DNA from 4 places in the Simiduia curdlanivorans genome. Region 2 is predicted to be linked to each of the others. Evidence: predicted binding sites of a transcription regulator. Region 2 holds the regulator's gene; each other region holds the start of a gene.

Region 1 (3,353 bases), on a different contig from region 2:
GCTGAGGGGAGTAAGTTTGGGCTAAGCGGCAACTTATTACCGCTGGCTAATCACGCTGTATGGCATCATTTTGCCCGGTACAGGATACCAGGGTTGCAGTGTACCATTTCAAAAAACTCGGATGCCCCGGCCAGGCCCTCGGAAGCACCTAAGAAAAGTACGCCGCCCGGGTTTAAGTTGCGGTGTATTCGTTTCAATATATCGAGCTTTAACTCATTGTTAAAATAGATCAGCACATTGCGGCAAAAGATAATATCGAAACTGCCTAGGCCGCCGTAGCTGTCTTGTAAATTCAGCGTACGGTAATTAATTCGACGGCTAACCTGCGCCTTAGCACGCCAGCTATCTTCCCCTAGCTGGTCAAAAAACGCATTTAACCGTTCCACCGACAAGCCGCGCATAACCGACATTTGATCGTAGGTAGCAGCCTTGGCAATTTTTAACATGCTGGGCGACAAGTCCGTGCCAGTTATATTGACGTTTACTAATTTCTTCGGACTAAGACGCTGATACTCTTCCACCGCCATGCTTATGGATAAGGGCTCTTGGCCCGAACTACAGGCAGCAGACCAAATATTGATACTGCTTTTTTGCCCAGCGAGCTCCGGAAAAATATGGCTTTTCAACATTTCAAAGGGATAAGTATCGCGAAACCAAAAGGTTTCATTGGTGGTCATGGCATCGATAACAATATCGCGCAAGGGCGAATATTTATTGCGCTCAAGTTCCTGAACCAGTTCACCCAAGTCTTTAAAGTTGTGGTGCGAAAGCAAGGGGCTGATACGTGTTGTGACCAAATACTGTTTACTTTCGGCTAGGTAAATACCGCAAGCATCGTGTAAGAAATCACGAAACTTGGTAAAGTGCGCGGAATCTAAAAAGGTTTGAGACAAGCCAATAATACTCATGTGGAAACAGCGCTGACAGTTTAACCCGGCAGCGCTGTTATTCTACGTTAATGACCAACAGGTTTATTCTTCATCCAACATACTTTCACCGCACATTGACTTCACTCGCTCATTAACACGCCGCGCCAGGTCGTCGGGGTGAAATTTAGCGAGGAAATCATCTGCGCCTACTTTTTTAACCATTGCCTGATTAAATACGCCGCTCAATGAAGTATGCAGGATAATATGTAGATCCTTTAACGCGGGGTTGCCACGCACTTCGGCCGTAAAAGTATAGCCATCCATTTCCGGCATTTCGATATCAGAAATCACCAACAGCAATTCCTGAGTCACGGTTTTCCCTGCCTCGATCAAGCTCTGCAGAAACTCCAGCGCCTCGCGGCCGTCTTTACATAGCGTTGTTTGCAGCCCCATAGATTCAATAACCCGTTGGATTTGCTTACGGGCAATCGTGGAGTCATCGACAATAAGCACATGTTTCTGCACCACCCGCTCGGCGATACCATCCTCAATCACACCGGCCGTAATTTCTTCGCTAATAGGTGAGACCTCTGCCAATATTTTTTCGACATCGATAATCTCTACCAGCTGCCCCTCTACCTCAGTGACGGCTGTGAGGTAGTTTTCGTGACCGGAGCCCTTTGGTGGTGGATGAATGTGCTCCCAATTCATATTGACAATTCGCTCAACCTTGCTCACTAAAAAGCCCTGAGTTGAGCGATTGTATTCTGTGATAATAACGAAACAGTTTTCGAGGTTTTTTAACGGGCCATGACCTGTTGCCAAGTTCATATCCATAATCGAAATGGTGCCGCCGCGAATATGTGCAACACCCCGAACCACCGGGTGGCGCTTAGGTATTTCATTCAGTGGCGGGCACTGCAAAACTTCCTTTACCTTGAAAACGTTGATGCCATACAGCTGCTTTCCCGCTAGGCGAAACAGCAACAGCTCTAGCCGGTTCTGGCCGACTAGCTGGGTTCGTTGATTAACGCTGTCTAAAACGCCTGCCATTACGGCCCCCGACCAATTCTTGTTGTGGTGTCAGTGTGGTGTCTGTGTATCAGTACCGCTATAAACATAGTTCATATAACTCAATTGCGCACAACGGCATACATGTTGCACTCAGCCTTATATAAACCCGAATACGCCAAATTACTGTCGTCTCGAGTTGTTGTCGGCATAAAGACAAACTCCTTGAGTGTTTAGCAAGCATAGGTCATAAATTCGTGAAATTATTGTTAGGTCTATTAAGCGCGCTCTTTATCCTCTTTACGTCAAGCCCTAGTGGTGGCGAAGAGCGCTGGCACCCTATCGACAATATTGCTAAAACGGTCGATACCGCACTGGCAAGCCATTACTTGGGGCTCTACCCGAACTACGATATTAAAATTACCGTCAACGCACCCGACAATCGCCTTAAATTCCATCAGTGTGACAAACAATTGACGGTGGACACGCAAAACCTGCCCGCTAGCGGGGGCAACGCAACGGCACAAGTGAAATGCGCTGGCCACACACCCTGGTCGCTCTATGTCTCAGCCACTATCGAGATATGGGGTAACGCCGTTACCGCCAATACCAGTATCGCCCGTGGGCAAGTTATCGACGAAAGCAGCTTAACCTTAGCCCGCACCAATATTGCCAGCATCCGCAAAGGTAGCTTGCTCAGCATTGAGGATGCCGAAGGGCTTGAAGCACGCCGCGCCATACGGCCGCATCAAGTGGTGAGAAGCCAAGATTTGATTGAACCATTAGTGATTCGCAAGGGCGACGCGGTCCAGGTTGCGGCGCTACTGGGTAGCCTCCGGGTGATAACCCCCGGCACGGCACTCGGAAATGGCCGCGTTGGCGAACATATATCGGTTACCAACAACCGCTCAAACCGAAAAGTTCGGGCTAAAGTTATCGCTGAAGGCCTTGTTGAAGTGCCTTTGTAAAGGGCTATAAGGTAGCGCGGCTATTGGATGCGCCGGATTTTAACCTTATCTGCCGACAACCTAGGTTAAAATCGCGCCCTGAGCTGACGCCCGTCGCGCCGGCGGTAAAAATAACGGTTAATTTCCACTAAAGATCTAGGTTGGCCTGCCGATAACCGAGCAAGAAAGGTTGATTTATATGAGAGCTTCGAGTCCAGAAGCCAGTAGGAGCCACGGTTTACGCAATATTGCATAATATTTCGTGGCGCCGTGAATCAGATCCAGCGTTTACATTTAGGGTTAAAAAAGGGTACGAGAGGTTCATATGATTATTGATCCCAAAGCTGGGCTAACGGGCCTTAGCAGCCAACAAAGCCAACGCGCTAGCCAAAAGCCCGAAGGCGAGAGCGGCAAAGCAGGTAAAACTGATGCCCCAAAATTGGATAGCGTCCAATTGAGCGACCAAGCCCATAGCCTGAAGCGCCTCGAAGACAATATTGCCGCAGCGCCCGCCGTCAACGAAGAC
Region 2 (3,353 bases):
CCGGTTTCCATTTGATCCAAAAACTGATCCATACGCCTATAAAGCTCGCGAAAATCTTCCGCGCTTAATTCACGACGAATCAGTGCTTGCCATTGCAATTTAAGGGAGTTTGCTTCGCGACCTAGGTCCATGGCAATCGGCGCAGACGCTTCGACCTTATCCATGGTTTTGTCAGCTGCATCTTGAGTAAGCTTTAATACATAATTTAATCGGTCACTTGCATCGGTGAGGCTATCTGCCTCTGATACGGGTGCGTCGATATTAAAATTACGGATGGCAGTGTGTAAGCCACGAGTAAGTTTCCCAACTCTGTTAAACAGGTGCCGGTCGCGACTCTCAATAATTTGTTCGATCAGCTTGGATGCATCTTCGTAATTGTCGCCTTCCAGTTTTTCGATCAGGAGTTTGGCGCAATCACGAAGCTCTGACACAAACTCTTGGTTGCCCAGATCTTCAGATTCGTTATTCATGGCTGCCTTTGTCACTGCTTAGGGGTTATCCAACGCGCTCAAAAATTTTGTCTATCTTTTCTTTGAGTACTTGGGCAGTAAAAGGCTTGACCACATAGCCGCTCACACCAGCTTGAGCTGCCTCAATAATCTGATCTCTCTTCGCTTCGGCCGTCACCATCAATACCGGTAGCGCGGCTAAGCGCTCGTCAGCACGAACGTGTTTGAGCAGTTCAATACCTGTCATGCCAGGCATATTCCAGTCGGTGACCAAAAAATCGAAATCTCCCGATTTCAACATGGGAAGTGCCGTTGCGCCATCATCAGCCTCTTGCGTATTACTGAAGCCTAAATCACGTAAAAGGTTTTTGATGATGCGTCTCATTGTTGAAAAGTCATCAACGATAAGAATTTTCATGTTTTTGTCCAAAGCAACCTCCGTCGTACCTGCTGGACCCCATTCAACTTTCAGTCTAGTAGCTGGATGACTACTAGCCAGTTTTAGTCATTAAATCGTTCATTTTATTGCTGTTTGGTCTAATCGGTGTCTCTATGCCAACCGGAAAGCTTGGCCTTTAGCCGTGCGGCTGCCTGAGAGTGTATTTGAGAAACACGGGATTCGCTCACACCCAGAACCTGGCCTATTTCCTTTAGGTTCAATTCCTCGTCGTAGTACAGAGAAAGTACCAATTGTTCCCTTTCGGGTAGTTGGGTTATCGCCTGCGCAAGCGATTGCTTTAGCGCCTGCCGCTCAAAAGCGTCTGTGGGGGGCTCTAAGCCTATGGACGTGGGCTTCTCGTCGAGCACTGAATCGTCGTCGCCGGCAGACTCTTCGTAGCTGAAAAGCTTGCTGCTAGAGGTATCCTGCAGAATGCTTCGGTATTCATCGAGGCTGACAGAGAGCTCATCGGCGATCTCTTTTTCGCTCGCCGTACGCCCTAATCTAGCTTCTAAGTAGCGTACTGTCTCAGCCACGCGGCGGGCATTTCTGTGAACGGAACGAGGCACCCAGTCACCTTTTCGGGTCTCATCCATAATTGAGCCACGAATACGAATACCCGCATAGGTCTCGAAGCTCGCGCCTTTGGACGGGTCAAACTTCTGGGCCGCTTCTATTAATCCAATCATGCCGGCCTGAATAAGATCGTCAACCTGCACACTGGCAGGCATTTTAAGCATGAGATGGTAGGCGATACGCTTTACCAGAGACGCATAATCTTCGATTCGAATGGGATCACTGGCTTCGCGACTTGCCTGATCGTACATGGCTAACCCCTCAACTGCTGCCATCGGTCAAACGCCTGCTTCCGATGTTTCTAGCAAACGCTCAACAAAAAACTCCAAATTGCCTGACGCAGCTTTCGGTAATGGCCACTCTGAAACTCGGCTTGCCAAAGATCTGATGGCAATCGATGCCTTCGATTGCGGTGAATAGTCGACCAGGGCTTTCTGGTGTTGCACGGCTTTGCGCACATTTTCATCAAAGGGCACAGAGCCCTCAAATTGTAGGGCTACGTCGAGGAACTTGTCGCACACTTGCTGCAAACGCTTGACCAACAATTGGCCTTCATTGGCAGAGCGCGTCATATTCGCCACCACGCGAAAACGCTGCATGCCCGCATCTCTATGCAATAACTTAATGAGTGCATAGGCGTCCGTCACCGACGATGGTTCGTCACAGACCACCACTAGCGCCTCGTTGGCAGCCCGTACAAAACTCACCACGGTATCGCTAATGCCTGCGGCTGTGTCGATTACCAACACATCCAACTGATCCGAAATATCGCTAAAAGCGCGAATAAGCGCGCCATGCTGCTGTTTACTAAGGGAAGCCATTTGCTGAACCCCGGACGACGCGGGCACAATCCTAACCCCTCCGGGACCGCTGATCAGCACATCGCGCAAAGAGCATTCGCCAGAAAGCACGTCGGCGAGCGTCTTATTCGCGCGAATGCCCAGTAACACATCGACATTGGCAAGCCCTAGGTCAGCGTCTAACAGCATGACCCTGCGACCGAGTTGCGCGAGTGCTATGCTCATATTCACCGATATATTGCTTTTCCCTACGCCACCCTTGCCGCCGGTTACCGCTATGACTTGAACTGGATGGTGCCCCATGACTACTCCTACAAATGAGTCTTGCCTTGATTATAGTTGTTCGGATTGAACCTGCCGACTTGATTCGGCCGATGCCGCAAATTTACCCTCCACATGGCTTTGCGCGCCAAACTGTGCTGCCTTAGCCACCACTTGATGGCCTTTCGCTATCTGAATATCGGCTGGAATTTCTTGGCCGTCGGTGGTGTAAGCCAATGGCAAGCGGTGCTGCAATAGCAGTCCGATCGCCTCACCAAGGGAAGGTGTTTCATCGAGCTTGGTTAAAATGACGGCCGATGGGTGCGCCGCACCGTAGGCATGATAACTCGCTTTTAACATCTGCAACTGGCTATTTGCCGCCATCACCAGCAGGCTATTCACCTTGCCGGCACTGCGCAGCTGTTCGAGCTGGGCTTTCAGTTTAGGGTCGCCATGGCGCAGACCGGCTGTGTCTATTAACACCAGCTTTTTATGGCTGAGGTTAACGAGAACCTGCTGTAGCGACTCGCCCTCAGATACCACTTTTACGGGTACAGAAAGAATTTGTCCCAAGGCATTTAATTGTTCGTGAGCCGCTAGGCGATAGTTGTCTGTAGTGACAATGGCAAGCCCTTCGGCACCGTGTTTGATCACAAAACGCACGGCAAGCTTAGCCAAGGTTGTGGTTTTACCCACGCCGGTGGGACCGATGAAGGCAAATACCCCGCCACTTTCAATCACATCTCTGCCCGCCGTCGGTATGCGCTGCGAAAGCAACGCCAACGCTTCTGGCCAGGCTTTCGCTACAGGCAGTTCGGTATTAACTGA
Region 3 (3,353 bases), 330 kb from region 2:
TGCTCAGCACGTCGCTGATCGAAATTTTACTGAGTAAAATGTCAAGGGGTTCATCCATAAAGGCATCAATGGTGGACAATAGCCCTACGGTAAAATAGGTGTCGCCTCGCCTTACACCACTTACTGCTTCTCCGAGGGTTTGACAAAAGCGTGCCCTTACCATGGTGGTTACACTTAACTCACGCGGTTTACCATCAATGCTAGCCATGGACAGTAATGTAATCCAACTTCTAACCTGAATGAGCCCCAGCAATGTAATGGCCTGGCGTAGGGATTCGATACTGCAGACAAAGTGAAAGGCTGCGGAGTTAATGAGTTTGAGTAACTTATAACTCAGTACCGGATCTTGTGAAATTATTTGTTCTATTTGATCGATTTCTGATCTTGGGTCGTTCAATTGCGCTAGCAATTGGATGATGGTTTGCCGGCTTTCCGCATATTTTGCGCCGAGCATGATTTGTGGGCGGGAAAGAAAATAGCCTTGAAAAAGTTCAAATCCCATGGCTTTGCACCGTTCGAGCATGTCATAAGTTTCAATTTTTTCGGCGAGTAGTTTAACGCCTAATGGCTTTAAGCGATTGACATGATTTTCGAGTTCTTGGTTGGATAAGGCTAAAACATCGAGCTTGATTATGTCGGCATATTCCAACATTTTGAAGCTGCAGGAATTCAGTGTGAAGTCATCCAATGCAATGGTATAACCCTGCGCCCGAAGTTGCCCAAGCGCTGCCAACATTTTGTTGTCAACCAATTGATCTTCTAAAACTTCAATCACTAATTGTGTTCGACTAAAGGGAGGGGAGGTGAGCAGTAAGTTGCGGGTAAAATTGATAAACGCTTTATGCTCGCCGACTACCTCGCCAATGCTTAGATCGGTAAAGGTTCTTAGTAGTACCTGCGAACTCGCCTGATCGCCATCGATAACATTGGCCCTGTTTTCATGGCTGTCGCGGCAAAGTAGCTCATAGGCATAAACCTCCATATTGGCATTGAATATGGGTTGGCGCGCTAAAAGAGGTTGATTTTTATCCATGGGCTTAATTAGATCTGGGATATCTCACAGCAAGGGAAGATAAAAGCAAGTGTAGCTCTAGATATCCCCCCGTGCGGCCGATAACCAGTAATTATTGGTCTAAGCTAAAAATCAGGGATTTTTGGGGTTGTCTTATGTCGAAATTGTTGCAAAGTGTTGATGCTCGAACACAGCTGGTCGGGGAAAACAGGCTTGAATTACTGTTGTTTAAGTTAGCTGGCCAGCAAATGTATGCCCTGAACGTGTTTAAGATTCAAGAGGTCGTGCAAGTACCCCCCATTACCATGATGCCGCATCGCCACAGCGTGGTTAAGGGTGTGACGCACTTGCGGGATCAGACTATCTCGGTGATTGATCTAAGTGCGGCCATTGGTCTAAGACCATTAGTTGACATAACTAATAGCAATATGATCGTCACTGAATACAACCGAAGCATTCAGGGTTTCTTAGTAAAATCGGTCGACCGAATCGTGAATTTAAACTGGGAGGCCATTCTCCCACCACCTTCTGGTTCCGGCCGTTCGCACTTCCTAACCGCGATTACCCATATCGATAACAACATTGTTGAAATCTTGGATGTAGAGAGGGTGTTAGCCGAAATCATTCCCTATGACACCCGTGTCTCTAGCGACGTGTTAGACCGCGAGTTAGCGAGCCAAGCCAAAGCCAATAAGATGAAAATATTGATGGCCGATGATTCCTCCACCGCGATGAATCAGGTGAAGGAAACCTTGAAGCATTTGGGTGTAGAAGTGATAGGTGTTCAAGATGGCTTACAAGCGCTAAGGCTACTAGAGCGCTGGGTTAGCGAGGGAGTGGATATTAACTCGCATATTTTTATGTTGATAACCGATGCGGAAATGCCCGAAATGGATGGCTATCGATTAACCCACGAAATTAGGAAAAACCCGGCATTAAAAGACCTTTACGTGGTGCTTCACACCTCTTTGAGCGGTAATTTCAACAGGGCGATGGTGGAAAAAGTGGGTTGTAATGACTTCCTGTCCAAATTCCAACCCGACAGTCTCGCAAACCTAGTGCAAGAGCGATTAAGGGTCGCACTAGGCTAGTAAGCGGCGGCTCCATTCGTGACGGTGCTTCCCTGGCCTGCAGGCAGGCTGGTGCTTTGGCTCTGTTTTTGCGCCGGATTAGGGACATACCAAGTGTCTTTTAAAGACTCGATATCGCTGCCGTTGCGGTAGGCATAAATAACTGAAAACACCATGACATTCTGCACATAACCACGGGTTTCTTTAAAGGGGATTGTCTCAATCCAAACGTCTAGTGGCAGTTGATCGCGGCCTTGGCTCAGCCATTGGGTAACGCGGTGGGGCCCGGCGTTATAAGCGGCAGCAGCGAAGGCGGGGTTACCATTAAATCGCCCCAGCATTTCATTTAAATAGCGGCTGCCGAGTGCCACATTGGTTTCCGGCGATAGGAGATCGTGTTTCCTATAGGTGATCCCGGCTTTCTTTGCCGTTTGTTTTGCGGTTGCAGGCATCAGTTGCATCAGCCCAAGTGCACCAACGGGTGATTTCGCATCGGGTGAAAAGGCACTTTCTTGGCGCGCGATAGCGAACAGTAAGTTGGCATCCATGGCTTGATTTTTGGCTTCAGCTTTAACCACTGACTCAAAAGCTAATGGAAAGCGAACGGTTAAATCATCCCAAGATTGTGCGTCAATCATGGCTTGAATGCCACCGCGATACCAACCCCAGTTCGCCGCCAAAGCGCCCGCGGCTTGTAATTGTTGCGGGCTAAATTGGCGCGAGGCGAAGCGCCACTCCTGCCGAGCAAAATTGATTTGGCCCAGCTCAAACAATTCCTTAGCGCGCAAAATGGAGGCTGAGTTGGCAACAAAGTGTTGATCGTTTAGGGTAACTTTCGACGGTTCGTCCTCGAGCTCGAAGGGCAGGCCTAATCTATCTGCCGCTAAGAAACCGTAAAAGCTGCGCTCTTTTGCCAGTGCTTTATAACTGCTGGCAATATCGGGGTAGGGCGGGAGTGAGTGGCCTTGGATTTCAGCAATTCTGGTGGACCAGTAGCGCCATCTAGAAGAATTGAGTTCCTCGGCCGGCAGGCGTCTGATCCATTTATCGGCCAGCTCCCACTCTACATTTGCTAATGCGTCGCGGGCTAAACCGCTGATCATATCGATGTTCGAATAGTTACTCATGCTTTGAGCAAGTTCGGTCACTTTGTCAGTGAGCCCTTGTCGAGACAGATGGGCGATGAGCAGTTCCTGTGTTTCAATCCTTTTCTGGTCGGCAAATAGATGTTGAGCGTCATACCTTTCCCAAAGCTTCAGTGCTTTGCCCGC
Region 4 (3,353 bases), 330 kb from region 2:
CGGTCAGCTCGGGCAGCCAATCGGTAATGCTGGTATAGAAATAACGCTTACTTAAGGGTGACTCGATGATTTGCAGCGTGACATTATCGTTGCCACCATTATCTAATGCCGCTTGTAGTAGCTTAGATACCGCCTCTTTTGGCGATCGAGATTCGCACAATACCCGCGCCAATGATTCGTCATCCAGTTCATCGCTTAAACCGTCGGAGCAAAGCAACACCCATTGGTGTTTTTCCCATGTACCATGCACTTGATCGACACGCACTTGGCGCAATTCAAGCGACCCCAAACATTGGGTAATGACATTTTTGTCGGGATGGTTCTCGACTTCGGTTTGGCTAATCGCACCGGTGTCGACCAGCATTTGAACGTAGGAGTGATCGAGCGTGAGCTGTTCTAAGCTGCCACCTTCGTCGTGGAAAGTCCAGAGGTAGGCGCGGCTATCGCCGACCCAAACAATTTCGTACTCAGTATTGCGGCTTTTCAGTGCGACAACGGTGCTACCCATACCCGGCGCGCCGATACCCTGTTTGACCGCGTCCAGTATTGCCGAATGTGCAAATTCAACTGAGGTGGTTAAGGGGACATTAATAGCGACTTGCTGCTTGATGCTGTCGCGCACAATAGCGCTGGCAACTTCACCGGCTTCGTGCCCACCCATACCATCGGCAACTAACCAAACGCCTATATCGGGGCTTGCGAAGTAGGTGTCTTCGTTGTTGTCTCGACACATGCCTTTATCGGTGGCTGCGCTATAGTTCAATGGTGGCATTTGCCGTCCTGTGCCGTTTGTTATATTTATTGCTTTTGAGTGTACCCTAATAAGCGAACCTTGACTTATGGTCTAATGCCGGTTCGGATCTGGATCACAGTTTACCCTCTAAATGTAACCGGTAAAGCCATTTTTCGCTAACCTATTGAAAGACTTCGGGCTTTTGCTGCATTATCCGTCGCTAGAGTAGAAGAATCGCCCTTAGCGATAGTGACATTTGGGAACCTAACATGTTGAAACTCCGCTTTAAGAACAATAAACACAATGCGGTTTGGCTCGTTGAACCAAAAGTAACCATTGGTAGCGCCGTGAAGAACGATATGGTGGTAGAAGACGCCAGCGTACTCGAAAATCACGCAGAGATTTTGGTGGATAATGAAACTTTGGTTCTGAAAGTGATATCACCGGACAACCCAGTTCGAATTAACGAGACTTTAGTCACAAAAACCTCACCACTTAAAGTGAACGACGTACTAACCTTGGGCCGGGTTCAGCTACAGGTTGTCGATCCTAAGCAGGAACCCAAGGCAATTCCTACCTTGGTGCGCACAGAAACTACCGGTTGGTCGCTAAAATCAAATCATGTAGCGCTTGCCAATAAGGTCTTCAACGTCGGCGCTAATACCATTGTTGGGCGCGCCAGTGACTGCGATATCGTTTTGGCGGCCGCGCATTTGTCTCGCAAGCATGCTCAGCTTTCAGTGAAAGATGGGCTGCTCTACGTGCGCGATTTGGGGTCTGCAAATGGTACCTTTTTAAATGGTAGTCAGGTGAAAGAGGCGCGGGTAAAGCGCGGTGATGAACTTAGGTTCGACACTTTGAGTTTCGGTGTGGTGGGGCCAACCGATGATATTGATAAGACCACTATCCGCGAAGCCGCTCGCGCGCAAAAATCGCCTATGAGCCCATCCCCCGTGCGAAAGCCAGAGCTGCGCAGGCCTGCAGAGCGCAACCGGGAGGCGGTTAAGGCGGGTATGGCGGCGCCTGATGCGCCCGAGCAGTCTAAGTCTTCGGCCTTTTCCTATTTTTCTATCGCGATACTGGTGCTGGCCGGCGTTGCCTACTGGGCCTGGCAAGCGGGTCACATCACGCTTTAGTTTGATATTCCACAATCAACATCAAAATCAGCGTTTTACTGCTTTTTGATGTTGAAGTTCTTAAGCGCTCTGCCGATACCCCTTCATACCGGAATTCTTATCCGAACGAACGGGACGGAGGCAGAGAAGATGTTAGGCTCAATTCACTCTTTCACATCACAATATCAAGCTAGTCAGGGCTTTCGCTCCCTGAATTCAAATCTCCAGCAGCCGCTGGCAGGTCAAACCCAGCGGGCGCCTGTAGGATTAAGCCCTACCCAGTCGAGTAAAGCGCTCGAAGGCCCCAGCGCTGTAACTAGTGCTCCGGTCACGGCCGATCGTGCCGCTGGCAACATCTTGCTGTTCATTGAAAATCAGTTGAAGGTGGATGTTGCCAACGGCGATAGCAAGGCGCAGTTACAAAGTCGTTTCGATGCTGGGCTAAAAGGTTTCCTTCAGGGCTTTAACGAGGCGAAAGAGCAGTTGAGCGAAATGGGTTTACTATCCGATGCATTGGCCGATGATATCGGTGCGACCTACGATAAAGTGATGCAAGGATTGGGGCAGCTCGCCGAAGAGCTTGGCCTTGATACGAGTGCGATACCTACACCAACTACCCCCACTGAAAAGCCGGCGCAAGTCGATAGGTTTGGGGTCGGTAATATTCAACGCCAAGCGGGTGTGGTTAAGGCCCAAAAGAGCTTTGATTTTACCGTTCAAACACAAGAGGGCGATAAGGTTACTATTTCTGCCAGTAGCCGATTCGCTGCCAAAGGTGTCGAGTCTGCTCAGGGCAGCTCCTTAAGAGTCAATCAGAGTCAGCAGTTTGATTTAACCATTAATGGCGACCTAAATGCTGACGAGATAGCGGCAATTAATGATTTGCTCTCACAAGTAAATGATCTTTCCGAGCAGTTTTTTAATGGCGATCTCGATGCAGCTTTTGAAGCCGCCTTAGATTTGGGCTTCGACGCCGAGGAGATTGCCAGTTTTGCCGTCGATCTAAAGTACTCTGTTACTCAGAAAGTTCGCACGACTTATGGTCAGGGCGCGAACGAGACTTCGCCTTTAAGAGCGCCTATGCAGCCCTTTAGCCAGCTTGCCGATCAGGTGCAATCGGCGCTGGAGTCGGCGAAACAGTTTTTGAATTCAAATGAGTTGTTAAACTCGCTGTTGGCTGAACGGCTTGAGGCCGATCAAGAACTTAAAGATGTGAAAGGTAGCATGGGTAATTTGCACAAACTGTTTGGCGATGTTAACCATGCGATGGCAGAAAAACTTGCTACGGCTTAGCGATGGAGCTTTAACGTTGTTACGGGTAAAATGCGGGTTTTTCGGTAGGGAAAACCTTCATGAAAACGCTTATTTTGTTTGCTACCAGCGGCTGTCACCTGTGTTCAGTCGCTGAAAATATCGTTGCTAAAGCGTTGGACCGCTGCCCCAAGCCAATACAATTCATTGAAAAAGATATTGCCGATTCCGATGAGTTAATAGAATCCTATGGC

Evidence for each region. The regulator FliA, encoded in region 2, starts transcription of late flagellar genes. The targets are predictions, from matches to a motif close to TAAAGTTATNNNNNNNNCGGCCGATANCC.
Region 1: a site for FliA is predicted at 2,081-2,109, ahead of QWY82_RS14275 (chemotaxis protein CheV). Genes of this name have one in related genera too.
Region 3: a site for FliA is predicted at 1,091-1,119, ahead of QWY82_RS12190 (chemotaxis protein CheV). Genes of this name have one in related genera too.
Region 4: a site for FliA is predicted at 1,922-1,950, ahead of QWY82_RS12175 (DUF5610 domain-containing protein). Genes of this name have one in related genera too.

The regions. Positions count from the first base shown of each region.
Region 1 covers NZ_JAUFQG010000006.1:88,799-92,151, forward strand. The annotation lists gene QWY82_RS14270 (CheR family methyltransferase) at 66-908, opposite strand; gene QWY82_RS14275 (chemotaxis protein CheV) at 972-1,922, opposite strand; gene flgA (flagellar basal body P-ring formation chaperone FlgA) at 2,138-2,848, shown strand; gene flgM (flagellar biosynthesis anti-sigma factor FlgM) at 3,153-3,353, shown strand, end outside.
Region 2 covers NZ_JAUFQG010000004.1:3,108,919-3,112,271, reverse strand. The annotation lists gene QWY82_RS13815 (protein phosphatase CheZ) at 1-470, opposite strand, end outside; gene cheY (chemotaxis response regulator CheY) at 496-879, opposite strand; gene QWY82_RS13805 (RNA polymerase sigma factor FliA) at 987-1,739, opposite strand; gene QWY82_RS13800 (MinD/ParA family protein) at 1,743-2,567, opposite strand; gene flhF (flagellar biosynthesis GTPase FlhF) at 2,598-3,353, opposite strand, start outside.
Region 3 covers NZ_JAUFQG010000004.1:2,778,232-2,781,584, forward strand. The annotation lists gene QWY82_RS12185 (EAL and HDOD domain-containing protein) at 1-1,033, opposite strand, end outside; gene QWY82_RS12190 (chemotaxis protein CheV) at 1,168-2,103, shown strand; gene QWY82_RS12195 (transglycosylase SLT domain-containing protein) at 2,100-3,353, opposite strand, start outside.
Region 4 covers NZ_JAUFQG010000004.1:2,774,530-2,777,882, forward strand. The annotation lists gene QWY82_RS12165 (PP2C family protein-serine/threonine phosphatase) at 1-772, opposite strand, end outside; gene QWY82_RS12170 (FHA domain-containing protein) at 1,003-1,869, shown strand; gene QWY82_RS12175 (DUF5610 domain-containing protein) at 1,999-3,141, shown strand; gene QWY82_RS12180 (glutaredoxin family protein) at 3,201-3,353, shown strand, end outside.